Regions from separate parts of the Paenibacillus sp. ALE3 genome, predicted to be linked through region 3. Evidence: riboswitches for the same ligand, from Rfam matches in the RefSeq annotation. Region 3 holds a riboswitch; each other region holds the start of a gene.

Region 1 (7,502 bases), 2.1 Mb from region 3:
GGACTCCCCGTTATCCTTGGTAATGAAACTGAAATTTAAATTACCGAGATCATGATATACAGCCCCGCCGCCGGACAGGCGACGAACGACTTGAATATTGTTGTCTCTCACAAACTCAGCATTGATTTCTTCAACGGTGTTTTGATGCTTGCCTATAATAATAGAAGGCTGATTAATGTAAAACAGCAGATAGCTGTCGTCCAGCGGTAGATGCTTGAGCGCGTATTCCTCAATAGCAAGATTAATAGCTGGATCGTGTATGCCCTGGTTGTCGATGAACAGCATGTCCATTCCTCCGTATATAAACTGTGTAATTTATGTGTGCCTCCCTCTATTGTAACCCAAGTGAGCCATGTACAAAAGCTCATTTGCATTGACGGGACGCAAAAAGCAGCCTCATAATGGATCTAAATGATTGGAAACGGCCGGAAAGGATGAGAGGCAATGATAGAGGTTTACGGTCATGGCGGGGACAGGGAGACGGCTGCCGCGACATTTGGTGGAGCTGCTGCGGATTTTGTGGATTTTAGTGCAAATATTAATCCGCTCGGTCCGCCACCGGAGGTGCTTGAGGCACTGCAAAGCTCATTGGACACGGTGATTCGCTATCCAGACCCTGGACACCGCCATTTTAAAAATATGCTGGCACGGCGGCTGCAGGTTCCACCCGAGTCGCTAAGCATCGGTAACGGCGCGGCTGAAAGCATGGCGCTCTTGCTATTAGGGCTGGCTCCCAAGCGTGTGGGTACAGTGGAGCCGTGTTTTTCGGAATATGCCGAGCTGGCTGGCAAATTCGGAGCCGAGATCCATCGGGTATACGGGAAGGCTTCGCTTCAATGGAAGGCAGACGTGGAGGACATCCTTCAGCTCATGGAGCAGGTAGATGTATTGTTCCTTGGGCAGCCGAATAATCCAAACGGTGTACAATATGGTGAGCAGGAGCTATATGAACTAGCAGAGGCGGCTGGCAGAACGGGTACCGTGTTGGTGGTGGATGAAGCCTTTATTGATTTTATCCCACTCGAACGGCAAATCTCATTATTGCCTGTGCTGGATCGCTATCCTCATGTGATTTTGCTCCGATCGATGACCAAATTTTATGCCATTCCTGGCTTACGATTGGGCTATGCGATTGCTCATCCGGACTATATCCGGCAAATGACGGCCAAACAGGTGACCTGGAGCGTTAATGGACTGGCGTTGCTGGCTGGAGAGGCGTGTTTGAGAAGTGGGCAAGCTTATGAGCGCCGCACACAGGAACTGATTGCTACGGAGCGCAGTCGCTTACTGACTGCCTTGGCGGAATGGGGCTGTGGTGTCGTTCCCGGCGAAGCCAATTACGTGCTAGCAAGGGCGCCGGGAACGTGGAGTGCATCGGCTATTCAGCAGGCGCTTGGACAACGCGGGATTCTTATACGTAGCTGTGCCATGTATCCTGGACTGTCAGCGAGCCATTTTCGAATTGCGGTTAAGGACGCCGAAGCCAACAATATGCTGCTGTCTGCACTGAGTGAAGTGCTGGAGGAGGAGCGGCGTGATAGTTAGTTTGGTTATCATGGCAGCCTATCTGCTGGACAGGCTAATCGGTGATCCGAGATGGTTGCCGCATCCAGTCATCGGGATGGGACATGCCATTTCAGCATTGGAAAAAGCGATTCGCCGTAAGGTCCTCAGTGACCGAGGACTGAAACGTGCGGGCATACTGCTTCCATTTATTGTGGCTGGGGGTTCCTTTGTGCTTGCCTGGGGGCTGTTGCGTGTGCTTGCCTGGATTCACCCGTGGTTGTCTGTCGTTGTAGAAATTGTTCTGATTGCAACTACGATTGCTTCCAAAGGTCTAAAGGACGCAGGGATGGCAGTATACCGAGCGTTGCAGGCGAATGACCTGACTGCGGCACGTCGGGAGCTAGGCATGATTGTCGGAAGGGATACGCAGCAGCTTGACGAGCCCGAAATTGTGCGCGGTACCGTCGAAACGGTCGCTGAAAATATCGTGGACGCCATTATTTCCCCGCTTTTTTATGCCCTGATCGGGGGAGCACCCTTGGCACTGGCATATCGTGCCGTAAACACGCTCGATTCAATGGTTGGCTACAAAAATGAAAAGTACCTGCATTTAGGCTGGGCCTCGGCACGGCTAGATGATGTAGCTAACTACATTCCGGCTCGCATGACAGCAGTTATGCTAGTGATAGCGTCGTGGTTGTATCGGCTGGATACTGCAAGAAGCTGGCGGACAATCAAGCGGGATGCCCGTCTGCATCCAAGCCCAAATAGCGGATTTCCCGAATCAGCGGTGGCAGGTGCCCTAGGGATTCGTCTCGGTGGCTATAATGTGTATCACGGCATACGCTCCTTTCGGGCATATATGGGCGAAGGGATACGACCGCTGGAGTCGAAGGATATCCGGCATACGATCCGGCTGATGTTCGCCGTATCCACTATGTTTGTAGGGTTATGTTTGATGGGAGCTGCAGGGTGTTTTGCCTTGGGATGGATGCAGTGAGGAGTGACACGATTTTGAAACAAGATACAGAAGGAAAAAGAGTGCGAGAAAGTGCACCAAGTCCGAACTCACAACAGGTTAGTAAGCCGAATGATGCTAAAGAAGATCTGCAGTGGGACATGGAGCTCGTGCTAGTTCGTCATGGCACGACCTTATGGAATAAGGAACGTCGATATCTGGGACATGCCGACTTGGGTTTACTGTCGGGAGCAGAGCAGGAGTTAAAGACTTTACAGAAAAAATTGCAGGGACATTCCTTTGCTCGAATCTATTGCAGCGACTTAATGCGATGTCGCCAGACCTTGCAGATCATTTTGCCGGAGTCAGCATTGACGTCTGAATGTTCCCTCTCTGCTAAGCCTCCTATCATGGAACCACGTCTGCGAGAACTTCACTTTGGTGAGTGGGATGGAAAAACGTATGACATGCTTAAGGATGTGGCGTTGTATCGCGCTTGGATTGATGAGCCGCAACAATTCACCCCACCTGGAGGAGAGCCTTGGATTCATTTTGTGAATCGTCTGCGTGAATTCCTCGACTCTTTGTTTGCGTGGCGCATTGCTTTGGAGGTTCAGCCAATGAAGTCGAATGCTACGCCGCCCTCTGTCTTGATTGTCACGCATGGTGGTGTAATTCGTCAGTTGGCTTGTATGCTTATGCCTGGCCATGATTTTTGGAGTCTGAATCCGAAGCCGGGAGAAGCGTTTATGATTCAGTTAAGGTTGACAGGACCGCACAATTGTATAGCAAGATTGCTTTCTCATTAGGTTAAACAAGGCGAATAAAGCGACTGTTTGGGTTGTAAGCTAACTCTTTTTAACCTATAATCATCAAGTAAAAGAACGGCTTGACTACCACTACATCAAATATCCAGCAGACGAGGTCGGCGCTATGTGAGGAACTTGCTTTCCTTTATTGCGTTGTTAAAAGGGAAGTCGGTGTGAGTCCGACACGGTCCCGCCACTGTAAATGGAAACATGCCTATTAGCCCTGTTACATGTGCCGCCAAGCATATGAAAGAATATCAGGGCTGCCTCTTCCATAAGTCAGGATACCTGCCCGTCCGCCTGTCACCATAATCCTTCGAGGAAAGGATGACGTGTTCGCAGTGACTGTCCATGCGGAAGGAAGCTGCCCGCCTGCGCACAATCTGTGCTAACGTGACCCCTGTGTCCTGAAATGAGGATGCGGGGGTTTTTGATAGGAAAAGAAGGCTGGAATGAGGAAATACGGATGATGTTCAAGTAACGCTCTTAACGATTTTTGTATGAAGGGGTGCAAATCATGGCAGGAAAGAAAATAAAGGTATGGACAACAGGTCTATTGGCGCTGATATTGGCAGTTGTACTGAGTGCATGTGGCGCGAATGGAAAAAATGTAGAAAATAAAGAGGGCCAAGCTTCTTCACAGCAGCCGGGACAGACTGTAACCGCACAAGAGCCTCCGGGCAAAACGGTTTACCCGCTAACGGTTAAGGATGCAACAGGACAGGAATTTACATTCAAAAAAGCACCGGACAAGATTGTTTCCGTCTCCCCGGCAGAAACTGAAGCGCTGTTCGCTATCGGACTGGATAAGGAAATTGTTGGTGTATCCGACTACTCTGATTACCCAGAGGCAGCTACGAAAAAGCCTAAAGTGGGCGGTATTATGAAACCGAACGAAGAGGCGATCATTGCTGCGAACCCGGAAGTTGTTTTTGCAGGAATTTCACTTAGTGAACAGGCTACGACTAAGCTGCGTGACATGGGGATTATGATTTTTAAAACAGAACCGAAAACAGTTGAAGATGTCATAGCTAACATCGAATTGTATGGGAAAATCACCGATCATCAGAAAGAAGCGAGAGCGGTGACTGACAAGATGAGAGCAGATGTAGCGGAAGTGAAAGAAGGAGTTAAAAATATCGGAAAAGGGCAGAAGCTACGGGTATACGTCGAATTTTCACCAGGCTGGACAGTGGGTAAGGGCGAATTTATGGATGAACTGATCACATTGGCGGGCGGCGAAAACGTGGGTGCCACGCAGAAGGGCTGGTACCAAATCAGTGAGGAAAATATTATAGCTGCCAACCCTGACGTGATTTTGTACAGCAAAAGTGTGAAGGATGATAAAACAGGCCAGACCCTCGGCGATATCATAAAAGCTCGCAGTGGATGGGATCAAATATCGGCTGTTCGTAACCATCGTGTATTTGCCGTGGATGATAATTTGATCAGTCGTCCGGGGCCACGCGTAACGGAAGGGCTCAAGGAAGTGGCTAAGGGCGTGTACCCTGAAATTTTCAAATGAACCGTAGACTGATCGGTTTTGGGGGGCCAGGTCTTGTCTTGCTGCTGCTGACGCTGCTACTCTGTCTTGGCATCGGCTCGGTCAGTCTTCCGGTCAGCCAGATCACAGGTATTTTGATCAACCACCTACCGTGGTTAGGTGATACGTTTACACCGGATTGGAATACATCCTCAGAGCAGATCATTTTGAAGGTCAGATTGCCACGGGTGTTACTGGGAATGTTGGTTGGAGCAGCGCTGGCGCTGGCGGGAGCCGGATTTCAGGGTGTGTTGCGTAATCCCTTGGCTGATCCGTATACCCTTGGGGTATCCTCGGGAGCTTCGGTCGGAGCAGCAGTACTGATTTATTGGGGGCTTCAATTTTCATTTGTGGGTATATGGACACTTCCGCTAGTTGCATTTATAACCGGCATGCTGACGCTGTGGATGGTGTTGACGTTGGCGCGTGAAGGTGGGAAAATTCCGACCCAAAGCCTCATTTTATCAGGTGTGGTGATGCAATTTTTTGGGGGAGCCATTGTTTCTTTTCTGGCAGCCATGTCGAAGGAAACAGTCAATGAAATATTGTACTGGACGCTGGGAAGTCTCAGTCTGCGCGGTTGGTCATATACGGGAATTCTTTTACCTTACGTGATCGTTGGGCTGGTGTTTCTATGGAACCGGGCACGGGTGCTGAATATTCTGGCTTTGGGAGAACGTCAAGCGGCTCATATGGGGGTTCATGTAGATGCGACGAAGCTATCTGTCCTAATCATATCTACCTTGCTGACAGCTGCCGCTGTCTCGGTATGTGGAGTCATTGGCTTTGTTGGACTTGTTGTGCCTCATATCATTCGTCTGATGGCAGGTCCCGATTACCGGATGATTGTTCCGTTATCTGCACTGGGTGGAGCTATTTTTATGGCTTGGGCAGATACGGCGGCTCGCACGTTGTTGGCCCCAACGGAAATTCCTCTGGGCGTTATGACGGCCTTTGTTGGGGCGCCGTTCTTCGCGTATCTCCTGTACCGGAACAAGAAGCTACGCAGGGGGGATCTGTTGTGACCAAACAAAGTGAATCACAGAAGGTGTATGATCGGGCGCTAGAGGTAGCAGGCCTGACCCGTGCTTATGGAGAGTTCCATGTGTTGAAGAATATTAGCTGGAACGTAGACGAAGGAGCTTGGTGGGGGATCATTGGTCCGAATGGGAGTGGAAAATCGACGTTGCTGCATCTGCTTTCTGGCGTAGATCAGCCGACTTCTGGAAGTGTTCATATCTATGGTAAAAAGGTCGGTAGCTACAGCAGAAAAGAGCTTTCCCAACTTGTAGCCGTACTCCAGCAGGAGGGAATTCCCCCAGTGGGATACACCGTCAGGGAAGTTATAGAAATGGGACGGTTTCCTCATCAGGACTGGCTAGGCAGGGAAAAGGGAGTTGATGTGGAGGCGATTACGGATCGGGTCCTAGCGCGATTGAGTCTTACTTCACTGGCCGACAGAACATTGGACCGCTTGAGTGGGGGACAGCGACAGCGTGTAGCATTAGCAAAGGTGATGGTACAGGAGCCACAGGTATTGCTGCTGGACGAACCTACGACCTATCTGGATTTGCGCTATCAGCTTGAATTTATGGAGTTGCTGGCAGAATGGCGCCAAGAAACGGGCGTGACAATCATTGCTGTCCTGCATGATCTTAATTTGGCGGCACAGTTTTGCGATAATTTGCTTGTACTTAAGGATGGAATGGTTGAAGGATTGGGTACTTCATCGGATTTGCTAACAGAGGACCGGATTCGTCGTGTATATGGTGTTGAGCCTGTGATGCTTCCGCATCCCGATAGCGGTGTGCCGCAGCTCTTGCTGCGCAGAAGCGCTGCGTCTACAGCAGACCAATAAGAGATTGGGAACATACTAAAAAAGAGCAGGGAGTGGAAGATATGAACGACAAGCTGCGTCATCTGATCGATAGCATTGCCCAGCCGGATGGAGTGGCGGCTTCGGCAGCTTCAGCACATTTGGACCAATTAACGAAGCCACCTGGAAGTCTTGGAAAGCTGGAGAGTTTGGCCATTCAGTTAGCAGGAATTACTGGCGTGGACAAGCCTGAATTTGATCGCAAAACGGTGATGGTCATGGCTGCGGATCATGGTGTGTGTGAAGAGGGAGTTAGCGCCTTTCCAGCTGAGGTTACGCAGCAAATGCTGTATAACATGCTGTCAGGCGGCGCAGCAATTAATGTGCTGGCACGTCATGCGGGCGCTGATGTCCAGGTAGTAGATGTTGGCGTGAATGCGGATGTCTCTCACCCGAGTTTGGTGAATCGTAAGGTGCGCATGGGCACTTCGAATATGGCTAAAGGGCCAGCGATGCTGCGTACGGAAGCGGAACAAGCAGTTTTGGCCGGAGCTGAAGCTGTAGCAGAAGCGGTTAAAGGTGGCACACGGCTATTCGTTACTGGAGAGCTGGGCATTGGAAATACGACAGCCAGTGCTGCTGTTGTATGTGCGCTCACCGGGCTTGAGCCGGAAGTTATCGTAGGCCGGGGGACGGGCGTAGATTCGGCGGGACTTACCCGTAAAATAGCCGTTGTCTGCCGCGCATTGGATGTGAATCAGCCGGATGCCAATGACGCGCTGGACGTGCTGACCAAGGTTGGCGGTCTGGAGATTGCCGCTCTGGCAGGCGTCATCCTCGGCGCAGCCGCACATCGCTGTCCAGTGGTGC
Region 2 (7,502 bases), 230 kb from region 3:
AACCAAACTACGGATATAGCGGACATAGCCCGCCCACCGTACCGCAATAATCGCTAAGGTCATGTTGACGAAACCCGGCCCCAAAATACCCACAATCGCTACCGTTAAAATAATATCAGGAAAAGCCAGTACGCCGTCGATTCCCCGCATAATCAGCTGATCCACGCGTCCTCGCACATAACCAATGAGCATGCCTGTAGGCAGACTAATACACAGCGTTGCTACCGTAATCGCACACGCGATTAGCACGCTCGACCGAATTCCGTAAATGAGCCGTGACAGCACATCCCGACCCAGATGATCCGTACCGAAAGGATATTTGCGGCTGGGTGGTGCCAAACGGTTCAGAAGGTCCACATGCAGAGGATCATGAGGGGCGGCCCATGGAGCCAGCAATCCGAGCAGCACGATCAGGCCAAACAGTGCGCCCCCTGTCAGCAAGCTTCCTCTAAAGGAAAGCCGTATCTTTTTCATTTTCAGCTTCCCCCTTAACGCAAACGCAGCCTTGGATCTATCACCGTCTGGACCACATCCACCAAACACTGAACACCTACAATTAAAAATGCGGCAAACATAACATATCCCTGAATCACCGGGTAATCCCGCTGCGTAATTGCATCTATAAAATACTTGCCCAACCCTGGCCATGAAAAAATGGTCTCTACGATGACGTTACCTGCCAGCATAAATGATAGATTCGTACCTAACAGCGTAATCATTGGCAGAACGGCATGTTTAAATAGCTCAAAAAAGAGAATATGCATACGGGAAAAACCACGAGCCCTCGCTGCTTTCACAAAATTGCGGTCACTCAGCTCCAGCATTTGAGCACGCAATACACGAGCTTGCACCGTTCCCAATCCTGCACCAAGCGTCAGCGCTGGGAGTACTAAATGTGTCCAGTCCTCCCTTCCCATGGATGGGAGCCAGCCCAAGCGAACGGAAAATAGATAGATCAGCAGAAAACCAAGCCAAAAAGAAGGGATCGACGATCCCAGCAAAGCGAACAGCCTGCCCAGACGATCTAGTGGACCGCTGACTTTTAGCGAGGCAGCCAGCCCCATCCCAAGCGTAAGCACCGTCATGACGGCAAAGCCCGCCAAAGCTAGCTCCACCGTAGCGGGAAGTCTGCTCCACAGTTCGTTTAGCACCGACTCCTTGGACACATATGAGGTTCCCCAATGTCCCGTGAACACATCCCGCAGCCAGTTCACATATTGAATATGAAGCGGCTCATTCAAGCCCAGTTCGTTTCGCAGCGCGGTCAGCGCCTCCCCAGAAGCAGGAACATTATGCGCGGTGAGCAAAATGAGGGCAGGGTCACCAGGGGCCAGCCTCATCAGTACAAAAGTCAGCGTGGATACAACGAATACAATGATGGGCAGCTGCGCCACACGTTCCAGTATAAAACGAATCATAGGATACGTAGCCCGTTATTCCGCAATATCAGATTGCGCTGTAATGTAGTAATACTCGATCGGATGCGGCGTAAAGCCATCTACCCCTTTTTTCACGCCAAACACATTGTCAGGGTGTACAATGAACGACTGCGGCAAGTCTGTATTGATGATATCCAGCGCTTGCAGTGTTACCGCATTACGCTGTGCGGTATCCTTTGCCAACTTCAGGCTGTGAAGAATATCCTCCAGCGGTTTGGAAGCATAACGGCTTACATTAGCTTCACTTGTAGAGGAGTAGAACATGTCCATAAAATACTGCGGTTCTCCTGTATGGGCCGTGAGCATGCTGTACATAGCAAAATCCCAATCGTTTTTGGTCAACGCCTCGTCGATATTTTCCACCTTGCGAATCTTGACCTGGATTCCCTCATTCAGCAACTGGCTCTGAATCACCTCAGCCATGACGGATAGCTCCGGACGCTGAGGGAAGGTCAGCAGCGTAACCTCGAATGGCTTGCCCTGCTTGGACCATGTGCCTTGGGCATCCTTCTGCCAGCCATCCTTCGTCAACAACTGCTCTGTCGTTCCGTTCAATGCTTTACGCTCAATCTTACCGAAGGGAAGAATACTCGGAAACGGGCTGCTTGCTTCCGTACCGAAGCCCCTCATGACGGCGCTCACAATGGATGCGCGCGGAATCAGACTGTCCACCACCTTACGGTTGGTCGCATCCTTGAACACAGGCGATTCCATGTTGTACACAATCATATGGGTACGCAAGGACGGAGCCGACAGCACTTGTAGCTTGTCGTTCTTTTTTAGTACCTCTGCGTTATCTACCGGAATATCCGTCGCTACATCCACCTCACCGGATTGTAACGCCATCAGGCGCGAATTACCGTCCGTAATGAATTCCATCGTTGCTTCAGCCAGTCGTGCCTTTTCGCCCCAATATCCGTCATAACGCTCTACGACCAAGGATTGATCCTTGTTAAAGGCTTTGATTTTAAAAGCACCTGTCATTGCAGGGTAGCTCTGCTCATCTTTCATGGATGCCACATCCAGCACGATCGTTGACGGATCAGCCAGATTGGATGCCAGCGCTGCATTCGGCTGGTTTGTCGTGATTTTCAGCGTCAGCGGGCCATTTACATCAATGGACTTCACATCCAGTAAATCCTTCGCCAGGTGACTTTTCTCGATAGAGCGCAGCAAAGATGCTTTTACGCTTGCTGCATCCATACTCTTTCCATCATGAAAAGTGACCCTATCCTGCAAGCTGAACGTCCACACGTTAGGACTGTCGTGCTTCCATTCCTTGGCTAGCCAAGCCACAGGCTCCAACTTTTCATTCAAACGAATGAGTGTCTCACCGGCACCGGAACGCATCACATCCCAGCTATTGTCTCCATGCGGATCGACGCCTGACGGTTTCCACGTATACGCCATCACCAGCTTTTTACCTGCTGGAGTCTGTTGTGCAGGCGTATTCTCACCCTTGCCTGAGCTATCCTCCGTCTTCGTGGCTGTGCCGCATCCCGAAAGAGCCATAACTGCCATCAGCAGCAGCAATCCTGTACATATGAACCATGAACGCCTATTACGATTGCCTATCATCCCACATTTCCTCCTCTATCTTGTAAAATATCGTATAAACCTAACGCAAAGCGCGAAAAAAGCATTCCCAACCACTTGACCAGCAGTCAGAAATGCTTTCATTATAAAATGTCAAAACTCACCTCAAAGCCAACTCCAAAAACATAGAAGGGATCAGATCGGTTTCAGACATTCCGTATGCAGCACGCCTAACCACCTCCCCAGCATCCCGTGGGTCTGACAGTGATGTCAAAACAGGCAGGTCTCCTGACTCCAGGCTTATCTTTCAGGCCTTCCCGGTTCCTCACAGTTCCAGTGGCTATTCTGAAAGCTCCAGCAGTACCCTGCTGATGCCTGTATACAGTGGCGGGTCCGTGTCGGAATCTACCGAACTTCCCTTTTAAGTGAACACGCTCAACAACTATCTACATCGTCTCAACAAAACCTCGTATATAGAGTTGTCCGGCTCACACCTGTTTTCTTCCTTTATTCCTTTTTATTACGAATTAGGATTATCTTATTTTGTTGCTACTGGCTTGTCAACAAATGCAGCGTAATATTTTAAATTTGAATGATACGATGAGAATCAAGGCTGTGACTATTCATTGCATGCACGCAATTCACGTGCTAAAATTAGGTATAGAGATATCTACCGTATCCGTATACTAAAAAGAGCCTTCGCCGCGCCAACGGCAAGACTCCTAGGATTTGAAAGGCTGTGGATCACCACCACGGCGCGCTGCATAACTGAATGTTAATGCGAACGAAACCCACCGTTAGGGGCCAACCTAATTACGCGGTGGGTTTTCGCTTGTTCCGAAATTTCCGACCCAGCACATCGTAGCACGATACAAGGTGACCATTTGCCTCACTCCCCTTTCGGGAAGCTGCACCGTGGTCCGAAACATCCACCACTATTCAAAATCCATAGTCTGGGTTATATTATGCCTCTTCCTACCGCTTTAGCAAATTCATCTAGTACAATATCAATTTTCTAATATTTATTCGAGGTATCCCTCCGCTTCTTATTCCTGATGGACGATCAATTCTGCTGTTATGTCATTAAATGCCGTATATATCAGACTAATGAACTTTTGCTAATGCAAATATGGCTAGTTATATTCATATATACCATTAAAAGGTTGACATAGTATGTAAGCTCATTTATGCTATCTATGGATTTACAAATTTTTCAAGGAGGCGCTTTGTATGAAAGTGAAGTTTCTACCACAAGCTTTTCTGGCTGCAACGTTACTCATTTCTTGGGGAGTCGTCAGTCCAGCAATCTCTCATGCTGAGAAAGGAGAGAAAATTCCTGACCAGATGTTGGCCGGTACAATCATCCAATATGATGAGAACAATAATATGGTTGTACTAGAAAAGGGAACCCCAGTACCTGAACCACAAAAATCTCTAGCTGCTATTGCCCCACTTACTGCTGAACAACAAATTGAGCTAGAGAAAGAAGAAGCACTTATTAAGGAAATCAAAGAAGAAGCCAAGTCACTACCGGTATATCATATTGACAACCCTGACCCCCAGCCTGGTTTAAAAGTAATTTATGATGGTGAAGGTTACATCAAAGATATTATCTTGCCTGATCAAAAGGAAAATACGATTACTACTAATAATGTCACACTTCAGGCACTACCACGCGGAACACGCAAAGCACCAGGGACTTATACATACGGAGCACATAATAATGAAATTGTCATCACTGGCACATCAAGCGGCAAGGTTCAAGGCACGGGAAGAGGAACAAACTTTACGGACTCTACAGGTGAGAATTCCAACACACTCAAAAGAGGCGATTGTGCAACGAAAGGGGCTATTGATAACCCGGAGTTTGGAACAAGAATCTCTGTAAGAAATATTGACAACAACAATGTACATGATTTCACTAAGGCCGATAATGGAAGCCTTCCAGATGCAGTCATTGATATTTGGAAAACAGGCGTACAGGATTTAGGCTTAACATGGAGCTCGTCTCTCTCATTTTCCGGAAGATATTTTTATTCGTTTTAATATCTTCAGATGAAACAAGGATAGGGCTACTGCCCTGTCCTTCCCTGTTTTATTTATCATATTTGATTTGGTAAATCTCTCATCTTTAGAAAGGATGTTTCCTTTTGAAAACAAGCACCTATCGTATTTTTATACTTTCCTTGGTTGTTCTAACTCTGTTACCTTCCTGCTCTCCAGCTTCTACTCCATCAACTCCAACCAAACAAATCCAATCAGGCAAAAAGTCAGCTCCAGTCGAACAAGGTCAATATCTATCCATGACTTATACAGAGTATGTGAATGGGAAGAACACAGATCAAGGCATGGTTATGCGAGTTATGACTTACGACTTGAGCAGTAAGAAAATGACCAAGCTGGCCGACGTACCCTATACCTCCCAATACCCACTTTCTGTGGTGTACTTACCTGATCACAAAATTTATTACTCTGCTGATGTGGATGATAAGGGAGACCAACTATTTTCATACGATTTAAATTCAAAAAAAACCGAACAATTATCCAATAATTTATTTGCCATTAATCGCATAGTACCAACTACTCTAGAAGGTCCACTTGTCCTAGCTGCAGTTAAAAAAGGAGAAAGTACACTTAAAACAATTTTCTACGATAAATCGACTCATACCATGCAGTTTTTGCACGATGAAAATCAAGATGAACACACCTGGTCTATAACCTATAATCCAGCAAAAAAAGCAATTTATAATACACAGTATTCAGATAAGGAACAACGTAAAGAATTCAACATTGCCTCCAAAAAAAATACTTTTTCAAGACCTCCAAACTACAAAGTTACAGAGATCAATAATGCTAAACAAGAGCGGACTGTGATCACACTTAAAAATGAACAAATCTTGTCAATGTCCAGCAGTAATGATCAGCTACTTCTAGTGACTGCTCGTTTCATTAATCACGGCAACCCCGAGTATAGCCTTGTCGATATTACAACTGGAAAACGCACCAAACTAGAGCTGCCCATTTCATCCCGCAGCTTCATCTATATGTCCCCGGACGGCAAGGGGGTCTATTATTTAGGCAGCACCTCCCTGAAGAATCAGGAGGAAGGACGCGGCGTGTACTATTATGACTTCACTTCGAAAATTCAAACCCCGATCTTCATACAGAAAGAGGGTTTTATCAATAATTTCATGCTACTTAATAAATAACTCGCTCTGGGTAACCCCATGCCAAACAGCCGGAAAAGAGGCTACACCCTTTCTCCGGCTATTTTGGTTTATTTCCTATTCATCAAACCTTCTGTGGAACCTCCGAGACATTTACACCTTTGACCGATTCACCTTGTTTTCTTGCCAAAACGATGTTCAAGACAATTGCCGTAATCGAGCCCGATACAATACCATTTTGCAGCAGCATTTTGGCAAAGCTCGGCAGTTGGTCAAACATTTGCGGCAGAACAGCTGAGCCTAGGCCTACAGCAATACTGCATGCTGCGATCAGCAGATTGCTTTCCTTCCGCAGATCTACTTCTGACAAAATAGACATACCTGATGCAGCAACCGAGCCAAACATGACGATCATTGCCCCGCCCAGCACAGCGTTAGGAATCACTGTCGTCAAGGCAGCCAGCTTAGGCAGCAAACCGAGAACGACCATGATGCCGCCCGCAGCAAAAATAACGTTACGCGATTTGACGCGAGTTAGCGAGATCAGACCCACATTTTGCGAGAAGGCTGTGTAAGGGAACGCATTAAATATACCGCCCAGCATAATCGCAAGCCCCTCCGAACGAAGTCCATTGACGATTTGCTTTTGTTCCACCTTCTGATCAATCGCTTTACCTACTGCCAGATAAACCCCCGTAGACTCGACCATGCTGACAATATTGACGATAATCATCGTGCATACCGCCATAATGCTGAATTCTGGCTTACCAAAATAAAACGGCTGCGCAATACTCACCCATGAAGCATCCGCTACGGGAGCAAAATGCACCATTCCCATCGCATAGGCGACTACAGTACCTGCGAACAGACCAATAAGTACGGAAATCGAGCGTAAAAAGCCCTTAGCTACTCGATTGACAAGCAGAATAACCAGTAGTGTAACCAGTGCCAGCAGCAAATTACGCGGCTGTCCAAAATCCGCGCTGCCCTGACCACCCGCTACATTGTTCATCGCCACCGGAATAAGGGATAGACCGATAATCGTAACGACCGAGCCGGTAACCACTGTTGGGAAAAAGCGTAACAGTTTGCCATATAGCGGTGCCGCAAGCACCACAAATATACCGGACAAAATGATGGCACCGTACGCTGTCGCCAGATTTGAGGTCGAAGCAATTGCGATAATGGGTCCTACTGCCGTAAACGTACAGCCCAAAATGACAGGCAATCTACTTCCAAAAAAGCGTGTGCCCATAATCTGTAATAATGTAGCAATCCCGCAAGTGAATAAATCAGCAGCCACTAGATAGGCCATCTGGGCTGGCGTCAGGTGAAGTGCTCCCCCTACAATCAGAGGAAC
Region 3 (7,502 bases):
CGCCCTCCCCAGCACGTTCCCTTTCATCGTTACCAGTACCATTTCTACGGTGATTCCACCACCTGCATGCTCCAGGCAATGCTGACACCCATAGGTACATAACTTTTCAAAAAAGCTCAGCGCATTCGCTTCGGTCATCATATCCGCTACCTGCGTAGCTGTATTCGCCTCAGCTACTGCCGTTGCAAGCGACTCGTCCACACCTGTCTCACGCGCAACCTCGGCTAAAAATCCAAAATCCACCGGAGCGCTCTTGGAGTGAACCATCATGACGCCCTGAGCAATCTTCGACAGCTTGCCAGGCATACCGACGAGAATAATTTTTTTCATCCCCAATCGTTTGCCGTGCTTGACTGCAAAGCCGACGAAGTCTCCCATTTGAATAAAGGCTTCTTCCGTCAGCTGATCATACATTTGCATTGCATATTTTTCACTGCTGCCGCCTGTGGTTAGGACAATTTCTTCGCAGTTCATCGCTTGTGCAACCGATATAGCCTGCACCACGCTGGCTTTATAAGCAGACGTGGAAAACGGAACAACCACACCGCGTGTACCTAGTATGGAAATACCACCAAGAATGCCAAGCCGTCCGTTCAGCGTCTTCTTGGCGATTTCTTCACCGTCCGGCACACTGATAACGACACGGACACCTTTGGCCGATCCGTGCTCCTCCAGCACGCCAGATACGGCTTCCGTAATCATCCGGCGCGGCACTGGATTGATCGCTGCTTCCCCGACGGGCACAGGCAGGCCAGGCTTCGTTACCCGTCCGACGCCAACGCCGCCGTCCAGCTCAATGCCCGGCTCCTCGCGCCAGCTAACAGAGGCGCTAATTCTCGCCTGATGCGTGGCATCCGGGTCGTCGCCACCATCCTTGATCGTCGTGCAGGAAGCTTCGTCCGCGTCCAACACAGGCTCGATCAGCTCAAACGCATGATCGAAGCCCGCGGGCAGCGATATCACCGCTTCCTTCGGCGGTATGCCCGTAATGAGCAGTTGCACCGCTCCTTTGGCTACTGCAGCCGCACAAGCCCCCGTCGTAAAGCCTGACCGCATCGGCTTGTCCGGCGCGGGAGCTTCACCACTTTTCATCCGTTTGGGTCTGCTAGCGGACGCCGCTTCCTTTTCCATGCCAATTCCTCCTTAACCTCTTCTGCTGATCATGCTCTAATTCATTTCATGATACAGCAAACGGACAACCGCATCTAGCGGACAGCCATTAAGGAGATCGCATTCAATGCCGCTACGACAATCGTACTTCCGCCCTTGCGTCCAATATTCGTAATGAACGGAATATCCAGCTTGCGCAGCTCGTCCTTGGATTCTGCCGCCGATACAAAACCTACGGGCATACCAATCACCAGTCCGGGCTTAGCCGCTCCTTCTTTCACCAAACGAATCAGCTCCAGCAACGCTGTAGGCGCATTGCCAATCGCATAGATTCCACCATCGCCCGCCTGAATCGCTTTGCGCATGGAAATAATGGCGCGTGTCGTGTTCAGCCTTTTGGCTTCTTCCATCACGTCCGGGTCAGATATGTACACATGAACATCCCCGCCAAATTGACGGATGCGATCCTTGCTCAGCCCCGCCTGAATCATCTGCACATCTGCGACCACCGGCTGTCCTGCGCGAATAGCTGCAATTCCGGCTTCAATGGCTTTCGGATGAAATACCATGCTGCGCCCCAACTCAAAATCAGCAGATGCATGAATGACACGCTGTACAACGGGATATTGCTCTGCTGTAAATGGATGCTCTCCCAATTCTTCTGTGATCATCGCGAAGCTTTTACCCTCAATCTCCTGCGGCTGTACCGTTAGCGGTTTAAAATCTGTTTTAAAGTCCATGGTATCGACCACTCCCTTATGGAAAATTAGTTTAGGAAAAATAACTGCTCGTGTATTGAAATAACAGATATTTCTATTAAAACACGTATTTCAAGATGACTATATTTTAGATACATGCCAGCAGTCGTTCTGGATTAACTGAACCTGTAGAAACTTGACTCAACTCAAATTGAAATCTCCCCAGTTGCTGTGCGCAGTGCATCAATTACTCCGTCGAAATGATCAAATACCGTTCCAAATTCCACTTCCGGTCTGGAAATTAAAATGACGTGGATACCCAGGTCCAGAGCAGATTGAACCTTCTCATCCACTGCTCCTGTGCGTCCGCTTTCCTTGGTGACCATCACGGTCGTACCAAAGTGCTTGTACAATGCTTCGTTCAGCTCACGGGAAAAGGGTCCCTGCATAGCAATAATATTTTTTTGCTCCATCCCCAGTTCGCCACATTTCTCCATATTGTCCAGACGCGGCAGCATACGTGCAACCAGACGAACCTCCGGATCTCCGAGTAAATGCTTGGTGAACGTGCCGAGCGTCTTACTGCCCGTCGTAAGCATGACAGAGCCTTTGAGTTGCTTCGCTTCTAATGCCGCTTCTTCATAGGAAGGAACGATATGGAGCAACGGATGATTGTCATACACTAGTCCCGTCCGCTCGTAGCGGATATAAGGAACACCCGACTCGCGAGCGGCTGCCATCGCATTCGCATGTGCTTCTTCTGCAAAAGGATGACTGGCATCAACAACAGCCTGTATCCCCTTCTCCTGAATCATTGCCTCCATTTCATCGGCTGTCATTCGGCCTGTACGCACATCCAGTCCTGCTTCGGACAAGCTGGCCGCCGCGCTTTCGGTTACGACCGAAGTCAATACATTAAAGCCAATGCCACGAATTTGCAGCGCCAATTCCCGTGCATCGCTCGTTCCACACAGCATGAAAATCATGAGCCATTCACCTGCCCGGTTACGTTCACTACAGACGGCGTATGTGAATGATCGTGATCATGGTCATTATGGCTGTGAGCATGGACATGATCGTGAGCGTGGTGATGTGTATGGTGCTCGTGATGATGATCATGCTCATGTGCATGGTGATCATGATCGTGATGATGGTCGTGATCATGCTCATGGTGGTGATGGTGGTCGTGGTCATGGTCGTGGTGATGATGGTGATGCTCCTGCGCTTCCAGACGAAACTGGCAGTTATCACAATTAGCCGTAACCTTACCGAATAAGCCTTCGTTAGCTCGCTCCAGCACCAGCTCAACCAATTGAGGATGGAAGCCAAAATATCCGCCCATTTCCACTTGTAATGCAGGGTGAGCCTCAGCAAATTCCTGGGTCATTTCTTCGATGCGCTTAATCAGCACCCCCGTGAACAGAAAATACGGAAGCACGATAATCTTTTTGGCACCCAATCGTACGCAACGCTCCAGACCATCGGGAAAGGAAGGCTGCGTCACACCGATAAAGCTGCTTTCTATCCATGTATAAGAAAGCTTCTCCCACAGCATACGGGTGATTTTGAAAAAGTCACTGTTCGCATCTGGATCGCTACTTCCGCGTCCTAATACAAGTACCGCTGTTTCTTCGTTGGATACCTCGGCAGATGCCTCCACCGCGCTATGCATCCCCGCTGGAACGGCAACTGGACGGGTCTCTTTCAAGCGGTCCAGCAGTATGCTAACGATTTTCTCGTGAACGCCAATCGGGCGTCCGTATACAAATTCCACCTGCGGATATTTTGCCTTTGCCCGATCAATAGCCATCGGGATATCAATTTTGGCGTGCACTGCTGCGAACAAAATAATCGGAATAAGAACGACACGTGTCGCCCCTTTCTCCACACACGCCTGTACTCCTTCGGCAATACTAGGGCGTGCCAACTCTAGGAAACAGGTCTCTACACACGTACCTGGCGCCCGATCTGCCACCGCCTGTGCAAATTCCAGTAGTTCCTGATTACCCTCTGGGTCCCGACTTCCATGTCCAACCAACAATATTGCATCCACTGCTGTTTGTTCCTCCTCATTTATAGGGATAGTCTACATACGCCCTATTTTATATATATGCTTGTATCCGGTTCATCAAGCCTACAAACCTATTCATCAAGCCTACAAACCTATTAATCACCACAAACCGCGTTCACTTCTACTGTTGCCGGTGAATCTTCATGCCGGAAACCCGCAACGATGCCTACACGTTTGAAAAACTTATGAAAACGCTCGTTCGGATGCCCTTTTTCCTTGTATTCAGCGATAATATTCTCCACGATGTCCGTAATCTGATCACCTGGAATCCCTTCCGCTACGGGCTGAGCGGCATGAGCATTACGGCCAAATTTTTTGCCGCCGAGGAAAAGATCATATCCTCCCTTGCGGTAGACAATTCCGATATCCTCCAGCACCGCTCCATAGCAGGCCATGCCGCATCCGTTCAAAGCAATGCTCGTTTCCTTGGGTGCCTGTAATCCGCCGAGTACAACCTGTAGGTGCTCAGCCACAGGCACAGCGTCATCTTTCTCCATATTGCAGAAGTCGCACGCCTTGACCTTAAACACATCGCCGAGCGGCATGACAATGAATCGTTCATCCCGCAGCCGACCGACCAGTTCCTCAGGGTCTAGGCACGGCACGCGCAGCACGATCTGATGATCTGGCGTGTATTCCAGCTCGCCATCATCACCCGCTACCTCGGCGAGCAGTGCCATCTGCCGAGCAGTGAACTTCTTGTTTCCCACGCCAGGGGAAACCCCCACCTCAAACAGCGCAGGCTTGCCAAAGCCGCCTGACGCCTTCGCAGCCGCAGCTCCTGCTCCGGCCCCTGCTGCCGTTCCAACGGCGCTCTGGGCGGTAGGCGCTTGCCCGCTCCAGCGAGCGTTGGCTTCGCCTGGCAGCTTGCCGCCAACAGCAAGACGACCGAGCGCCTCTGCTGCCAGCGATGCTGGGGTCGCCCCGGTTTGCTTCGCAGGCGGCACCTGTACAGCAGCCATCGCTTGCGGGCGTGCCTGCGTGGCAACCGCAGCACCGCTCGCGGAAGGCCCGGTAGGCGCAGTCAGAGCTCCGCCTCCCTGCGGTGCATCCAGCGCGCGATCCTCTTGCGCGCCCAGCGACCACGGCTCCGCTTCCGTGCGAAGCCGCTGATGCGGTTTGAGCACCTGTTCGGTCGCGTCCAGCGTGTATTTACGCTGATAGCCGCGTGGAGTCACGATTAAGCCGTCATACACTGTCGTCGAGGAATTGCCGATGATTACGGTCGTCAGCATCCCGATATCATGGTTCAGCATATCTTCCAGCGTCGTCACAATAACCTGCTGACGTTCACGATAAGCACTCTTCACCAGCCCAACCGGAGTCTGCGGATCACGGTAACGAAGCAAAATGGACTGCGTCTCCACAATCTGGCGGGTACGCCGACCACTACGCGGGTTGTATAATGCAATCACAAAATCAGCCGAAGCCGCAGCTTCTACACGCTTCACGATTGTTTCCCACGGGGTCAGATGATCACTCAGACTGATCGTGCAAGCATCATGCATAACTGGCGCTCCCAACAACGAAGCACAGGATTGAATAGCCGAGATCCCCGGCACAACCTCCACCTCAACCCCGTCCTCGCGACGCCAGCCTTTTTGCATCAGCACTTCGTACACCAGACCTGCCATGCCATAGACCCCAGCATCTCCACTGGAAATGACGGCTACCTTCTTGCCCATCTCTGCTTGGCGAACCGCCTCCTGCGCACGGCTCACTTCCTCTGTCATCCCTGTGCGTACAATCTCCTGTCCGTTCAACAACGGACGGATCAAATCAACGTAGGTATTGTAGCCGATAATGACCTCACTTTCGGCCAGCGCATCCAACGCACGTTTTGTGATATGTTCCATATCTCCTGGTCCAAATCCAATCACCAGCAATTTTCCTAATGGGCTCATCGTGCTCCTCCTATCATCCTTTTCAGGGCAGCTATACTATCTATTTCAATAATTTGTGGCATCCTGTAACTCGAAAAAACCCCATCCTGCCCGGATGGGGTTCCTATGTACGTATCTCTCTCATCAGACGAAACAGCGTAAGAGGACAGTCTTGTCTTCCTCCAATCTGCCGTTGTTTTCCATCTGTTTTGTTTGCGCTTCAAACGCTGCTACACGTTCATATCCACGCAAGCCTGTAACCAACATGGAAAAAGCAACGTGTGCCTGATTTCCTGATTTCGTACACCCATCCTCTCCGCGAAGGTTAACGGTGCATACAGATCAAGGTAGGTCTCCTGGCTTGGCATCAACGGATTCTTTCGTCTTCCCCGTTTTGTACGAGTGACCATTTAAAAGAATCCTCTTCCTTACAGTGGCGGGACCGCTCGGGACTTGCACCCGATTCCCTGTTACCCTTTGCTCAACCGCAAAGGCACCTTGTCTGTCCGCTATTTGATTATGGGTCTTATCATAACCTTGCCTCAATCAGTTGTGCAAGCACGAAAAAAGCTTTATTTCAAGTTCTCTGCCTTATTTTTCAGCATATGCAGCAATTCATCCGGGTCCGCAGAGATACTCAGTAGTGCTGGATGATCAGCTCCGGTAAACCCTTCCTGCACGCTATGACGTACCATTTCTATCAACGGGTCAAAATATCCATTCACATTCAGCAGCCCAATGGGCTTGCGATGTATGCCAATTTGCGCCCAGCACAATACCTCGAACAACTCCTCAAAGGTTCCCAACCCACCCGGAAGGGCTATAAACGCATCGGCCATCTCGCTCATCGCCGCTTTACGTTCATGCATGCTTGCTACCTCAATAAACTCGGTAACTCCCCGATGAATGATCTCTGCATCGAATAATAGGATGGGCATAATGCCGGTGACCTGACCGTCACCCGCCAGTAGTTCATCCGCCACCTTACCCATCAGCCCCCTGCTGGAGCCACCATAAATTAGACGGATATGCTGGCGAGCCATAGCTTCACCCAGCTTGCCTGCGGCCTCAACATATACCGATGAATTTCCAGGTCTGGACCCTGCAAATACACAAATAGAATTCATAAACGTCTCAGCTCCTGTCCTCAATATCATGCATCGAAACTTATTCATTATATTAGATAAATATTTTCGCTATAACAAAAAACTTTGTCGATGCATGTCCAACAAAAAAAGATAAAGACCTCGTAGGCCCTTATCTCTATTTTACGCTTTATTAGTAAATATAAGTTCATTTTAGCTTACTGCATTATCATTTCTAGCTCATTTCAAATGACCGTTCACGCTTTTCAGACCACAGCCATGCACCGAATCACTATGTTCAAAATATTTGCCCAGCTCCACCATCATCGCACCCATGCGCTCTTCAGTTGGAAACACGATTCGTTCAATCCCTTCTTCCAAAATGGATTGTGCGGTCACCTTGCCCACCGATACAGCAATTACATCTTCACGAAAAGCTTCCAGTAAATCCTCAAATCGATTTTGCTCTCTGGCATATTGGGCCAAAAATCGGATTTGCGGGCCACTCGTGAACGTAACGGCATCAATCGTACGGTTTATAACATCATCTAGTAACGCTTGCAATTTTGCTTCTTCAGGTGGGATATGCTTATAAGGAAGTACTTGGCGGGTCACTGCGCCCTGCTCATCCAGCCACTCTACTAACCGGGGTGCC

Evidence for each region. A riboswitch is a leader RNA that binds a small molecule or an ion and turns the genes downstream of it on or off. The one in region 3 is predicted to bind cobalamin.
Region 1: it holds a riboswitch for cobalamin, as region 3 does, so the genes downstream of both, ACXHJ2_RS16245 (ABC transporter substrate-binding protein) here and cobJ (precorrin-3B C(17)-methyltransferase) in region 3, are expected to answer to the same signal.
Region 2: it holds a riboswitch for cobalamin, as region 3 does, so the genes downstream of both, ACXHJ2_RS24900 (ABC transporter substrate-binding protein) here and cobJ (precorrin-3B C(17)-methyltransferase) in region 3, are expected to answer to the same signal.

The regions. Positions count from the first base shown of each region.
Region 1 is NZ_CM134214.1:3,660,363-3,667,864, reverse strand. It holds gene ACXHJ2_RS16265 (lipoate--protein ligase) at 1-285, opposite strand, end outside; gene cobD (threonine-phosphate decarboxylase CobD) at 445-1,545, shown strand; gene cbiB (adenosylcobinamide-phosphate synthase CbiB) at 1,535-2,506, shown strand; gene ACXHJ2_RS16250 (histidine phosphatase family protein) at 2,521-3,273, shown strand; cobalamin riboswitch at 3,370-3,583, shown strand; gene ACXHJ2_RS16245 (ABC transporter substrate-binding protein) at 3,791-4,798, shown strand; gene ACXHJ2_RS16240 (FecCD family ABC transporter permease) at 4,795-5,841, shown strand; gene ACXHJ2_RS16235 (ABC transporter ATP-binding protein) at 5,838-6,674, shown strand; gene cobT (nicotinate-nucleotide--dimethylbenzimidazole phosphoribosyltransferase) at 6,716-7,502, shown strand, end outside.
Region 2 is NZ_CM134214.1:5,528,128-5,535,629, reverse strand. It holds gene nikC (nickel transporter permease) at 1-474, opposite strand, end outside; gene nikB (nickel ABC transporter permease) at 489-1,418, opposite strand; gene ACXHJ2_RS24900 (ABC transporter substrate-binding protein) at 1,434-3,017, opposite strand; cobalamin riboswitch at 3,237-3,440, opposite strand; gene ACXHJ2_RS24895 (hypothetical protein) at 4,206-5,021, shown strand; gene ACXHJ2_RS24890 (hypothetical protein) at 5,126-6,184, shown strand; gene ACXHJ2_RS24885 (nucleobase:cation symporter-2 family protein) at 6,267-7,502, opposite strand, start outside.
Region 3 is NZ_CM134214.1:5,758,774-5,766,275, reverse strand. It holds gene ACXHJ2_RS25940 (cobalt-precorrin-5B (C(1))-methyltransferase) at 1-1,131, opposite strand, end outside; gene ACXHJ2_RS25935 (precorrin-8X methylmutase) at 1,206-1,850, opposite strand; gene cobK (precorrin-6A reductase) at 2,015-2,794, opposite strand; gene ACXHJ2_RS25925 (sirohydrochlorin chelatase) at 2,791-3,861, opposite strand; gene cobJ (precorrin-3B C(17)-methyltransferase) at 3,975-5,783, opposite strand; cobalamin riboswitch at 6,092-6,277, opposite strand; gene ACXHJ2_RS25915 (LOG family protein) at 6,335-6,889, opposite strand; gene ACXHJ2_RS25910 (uroporphyrinogen-III synthase) at 7,088-7,502, opposite strand, start outside.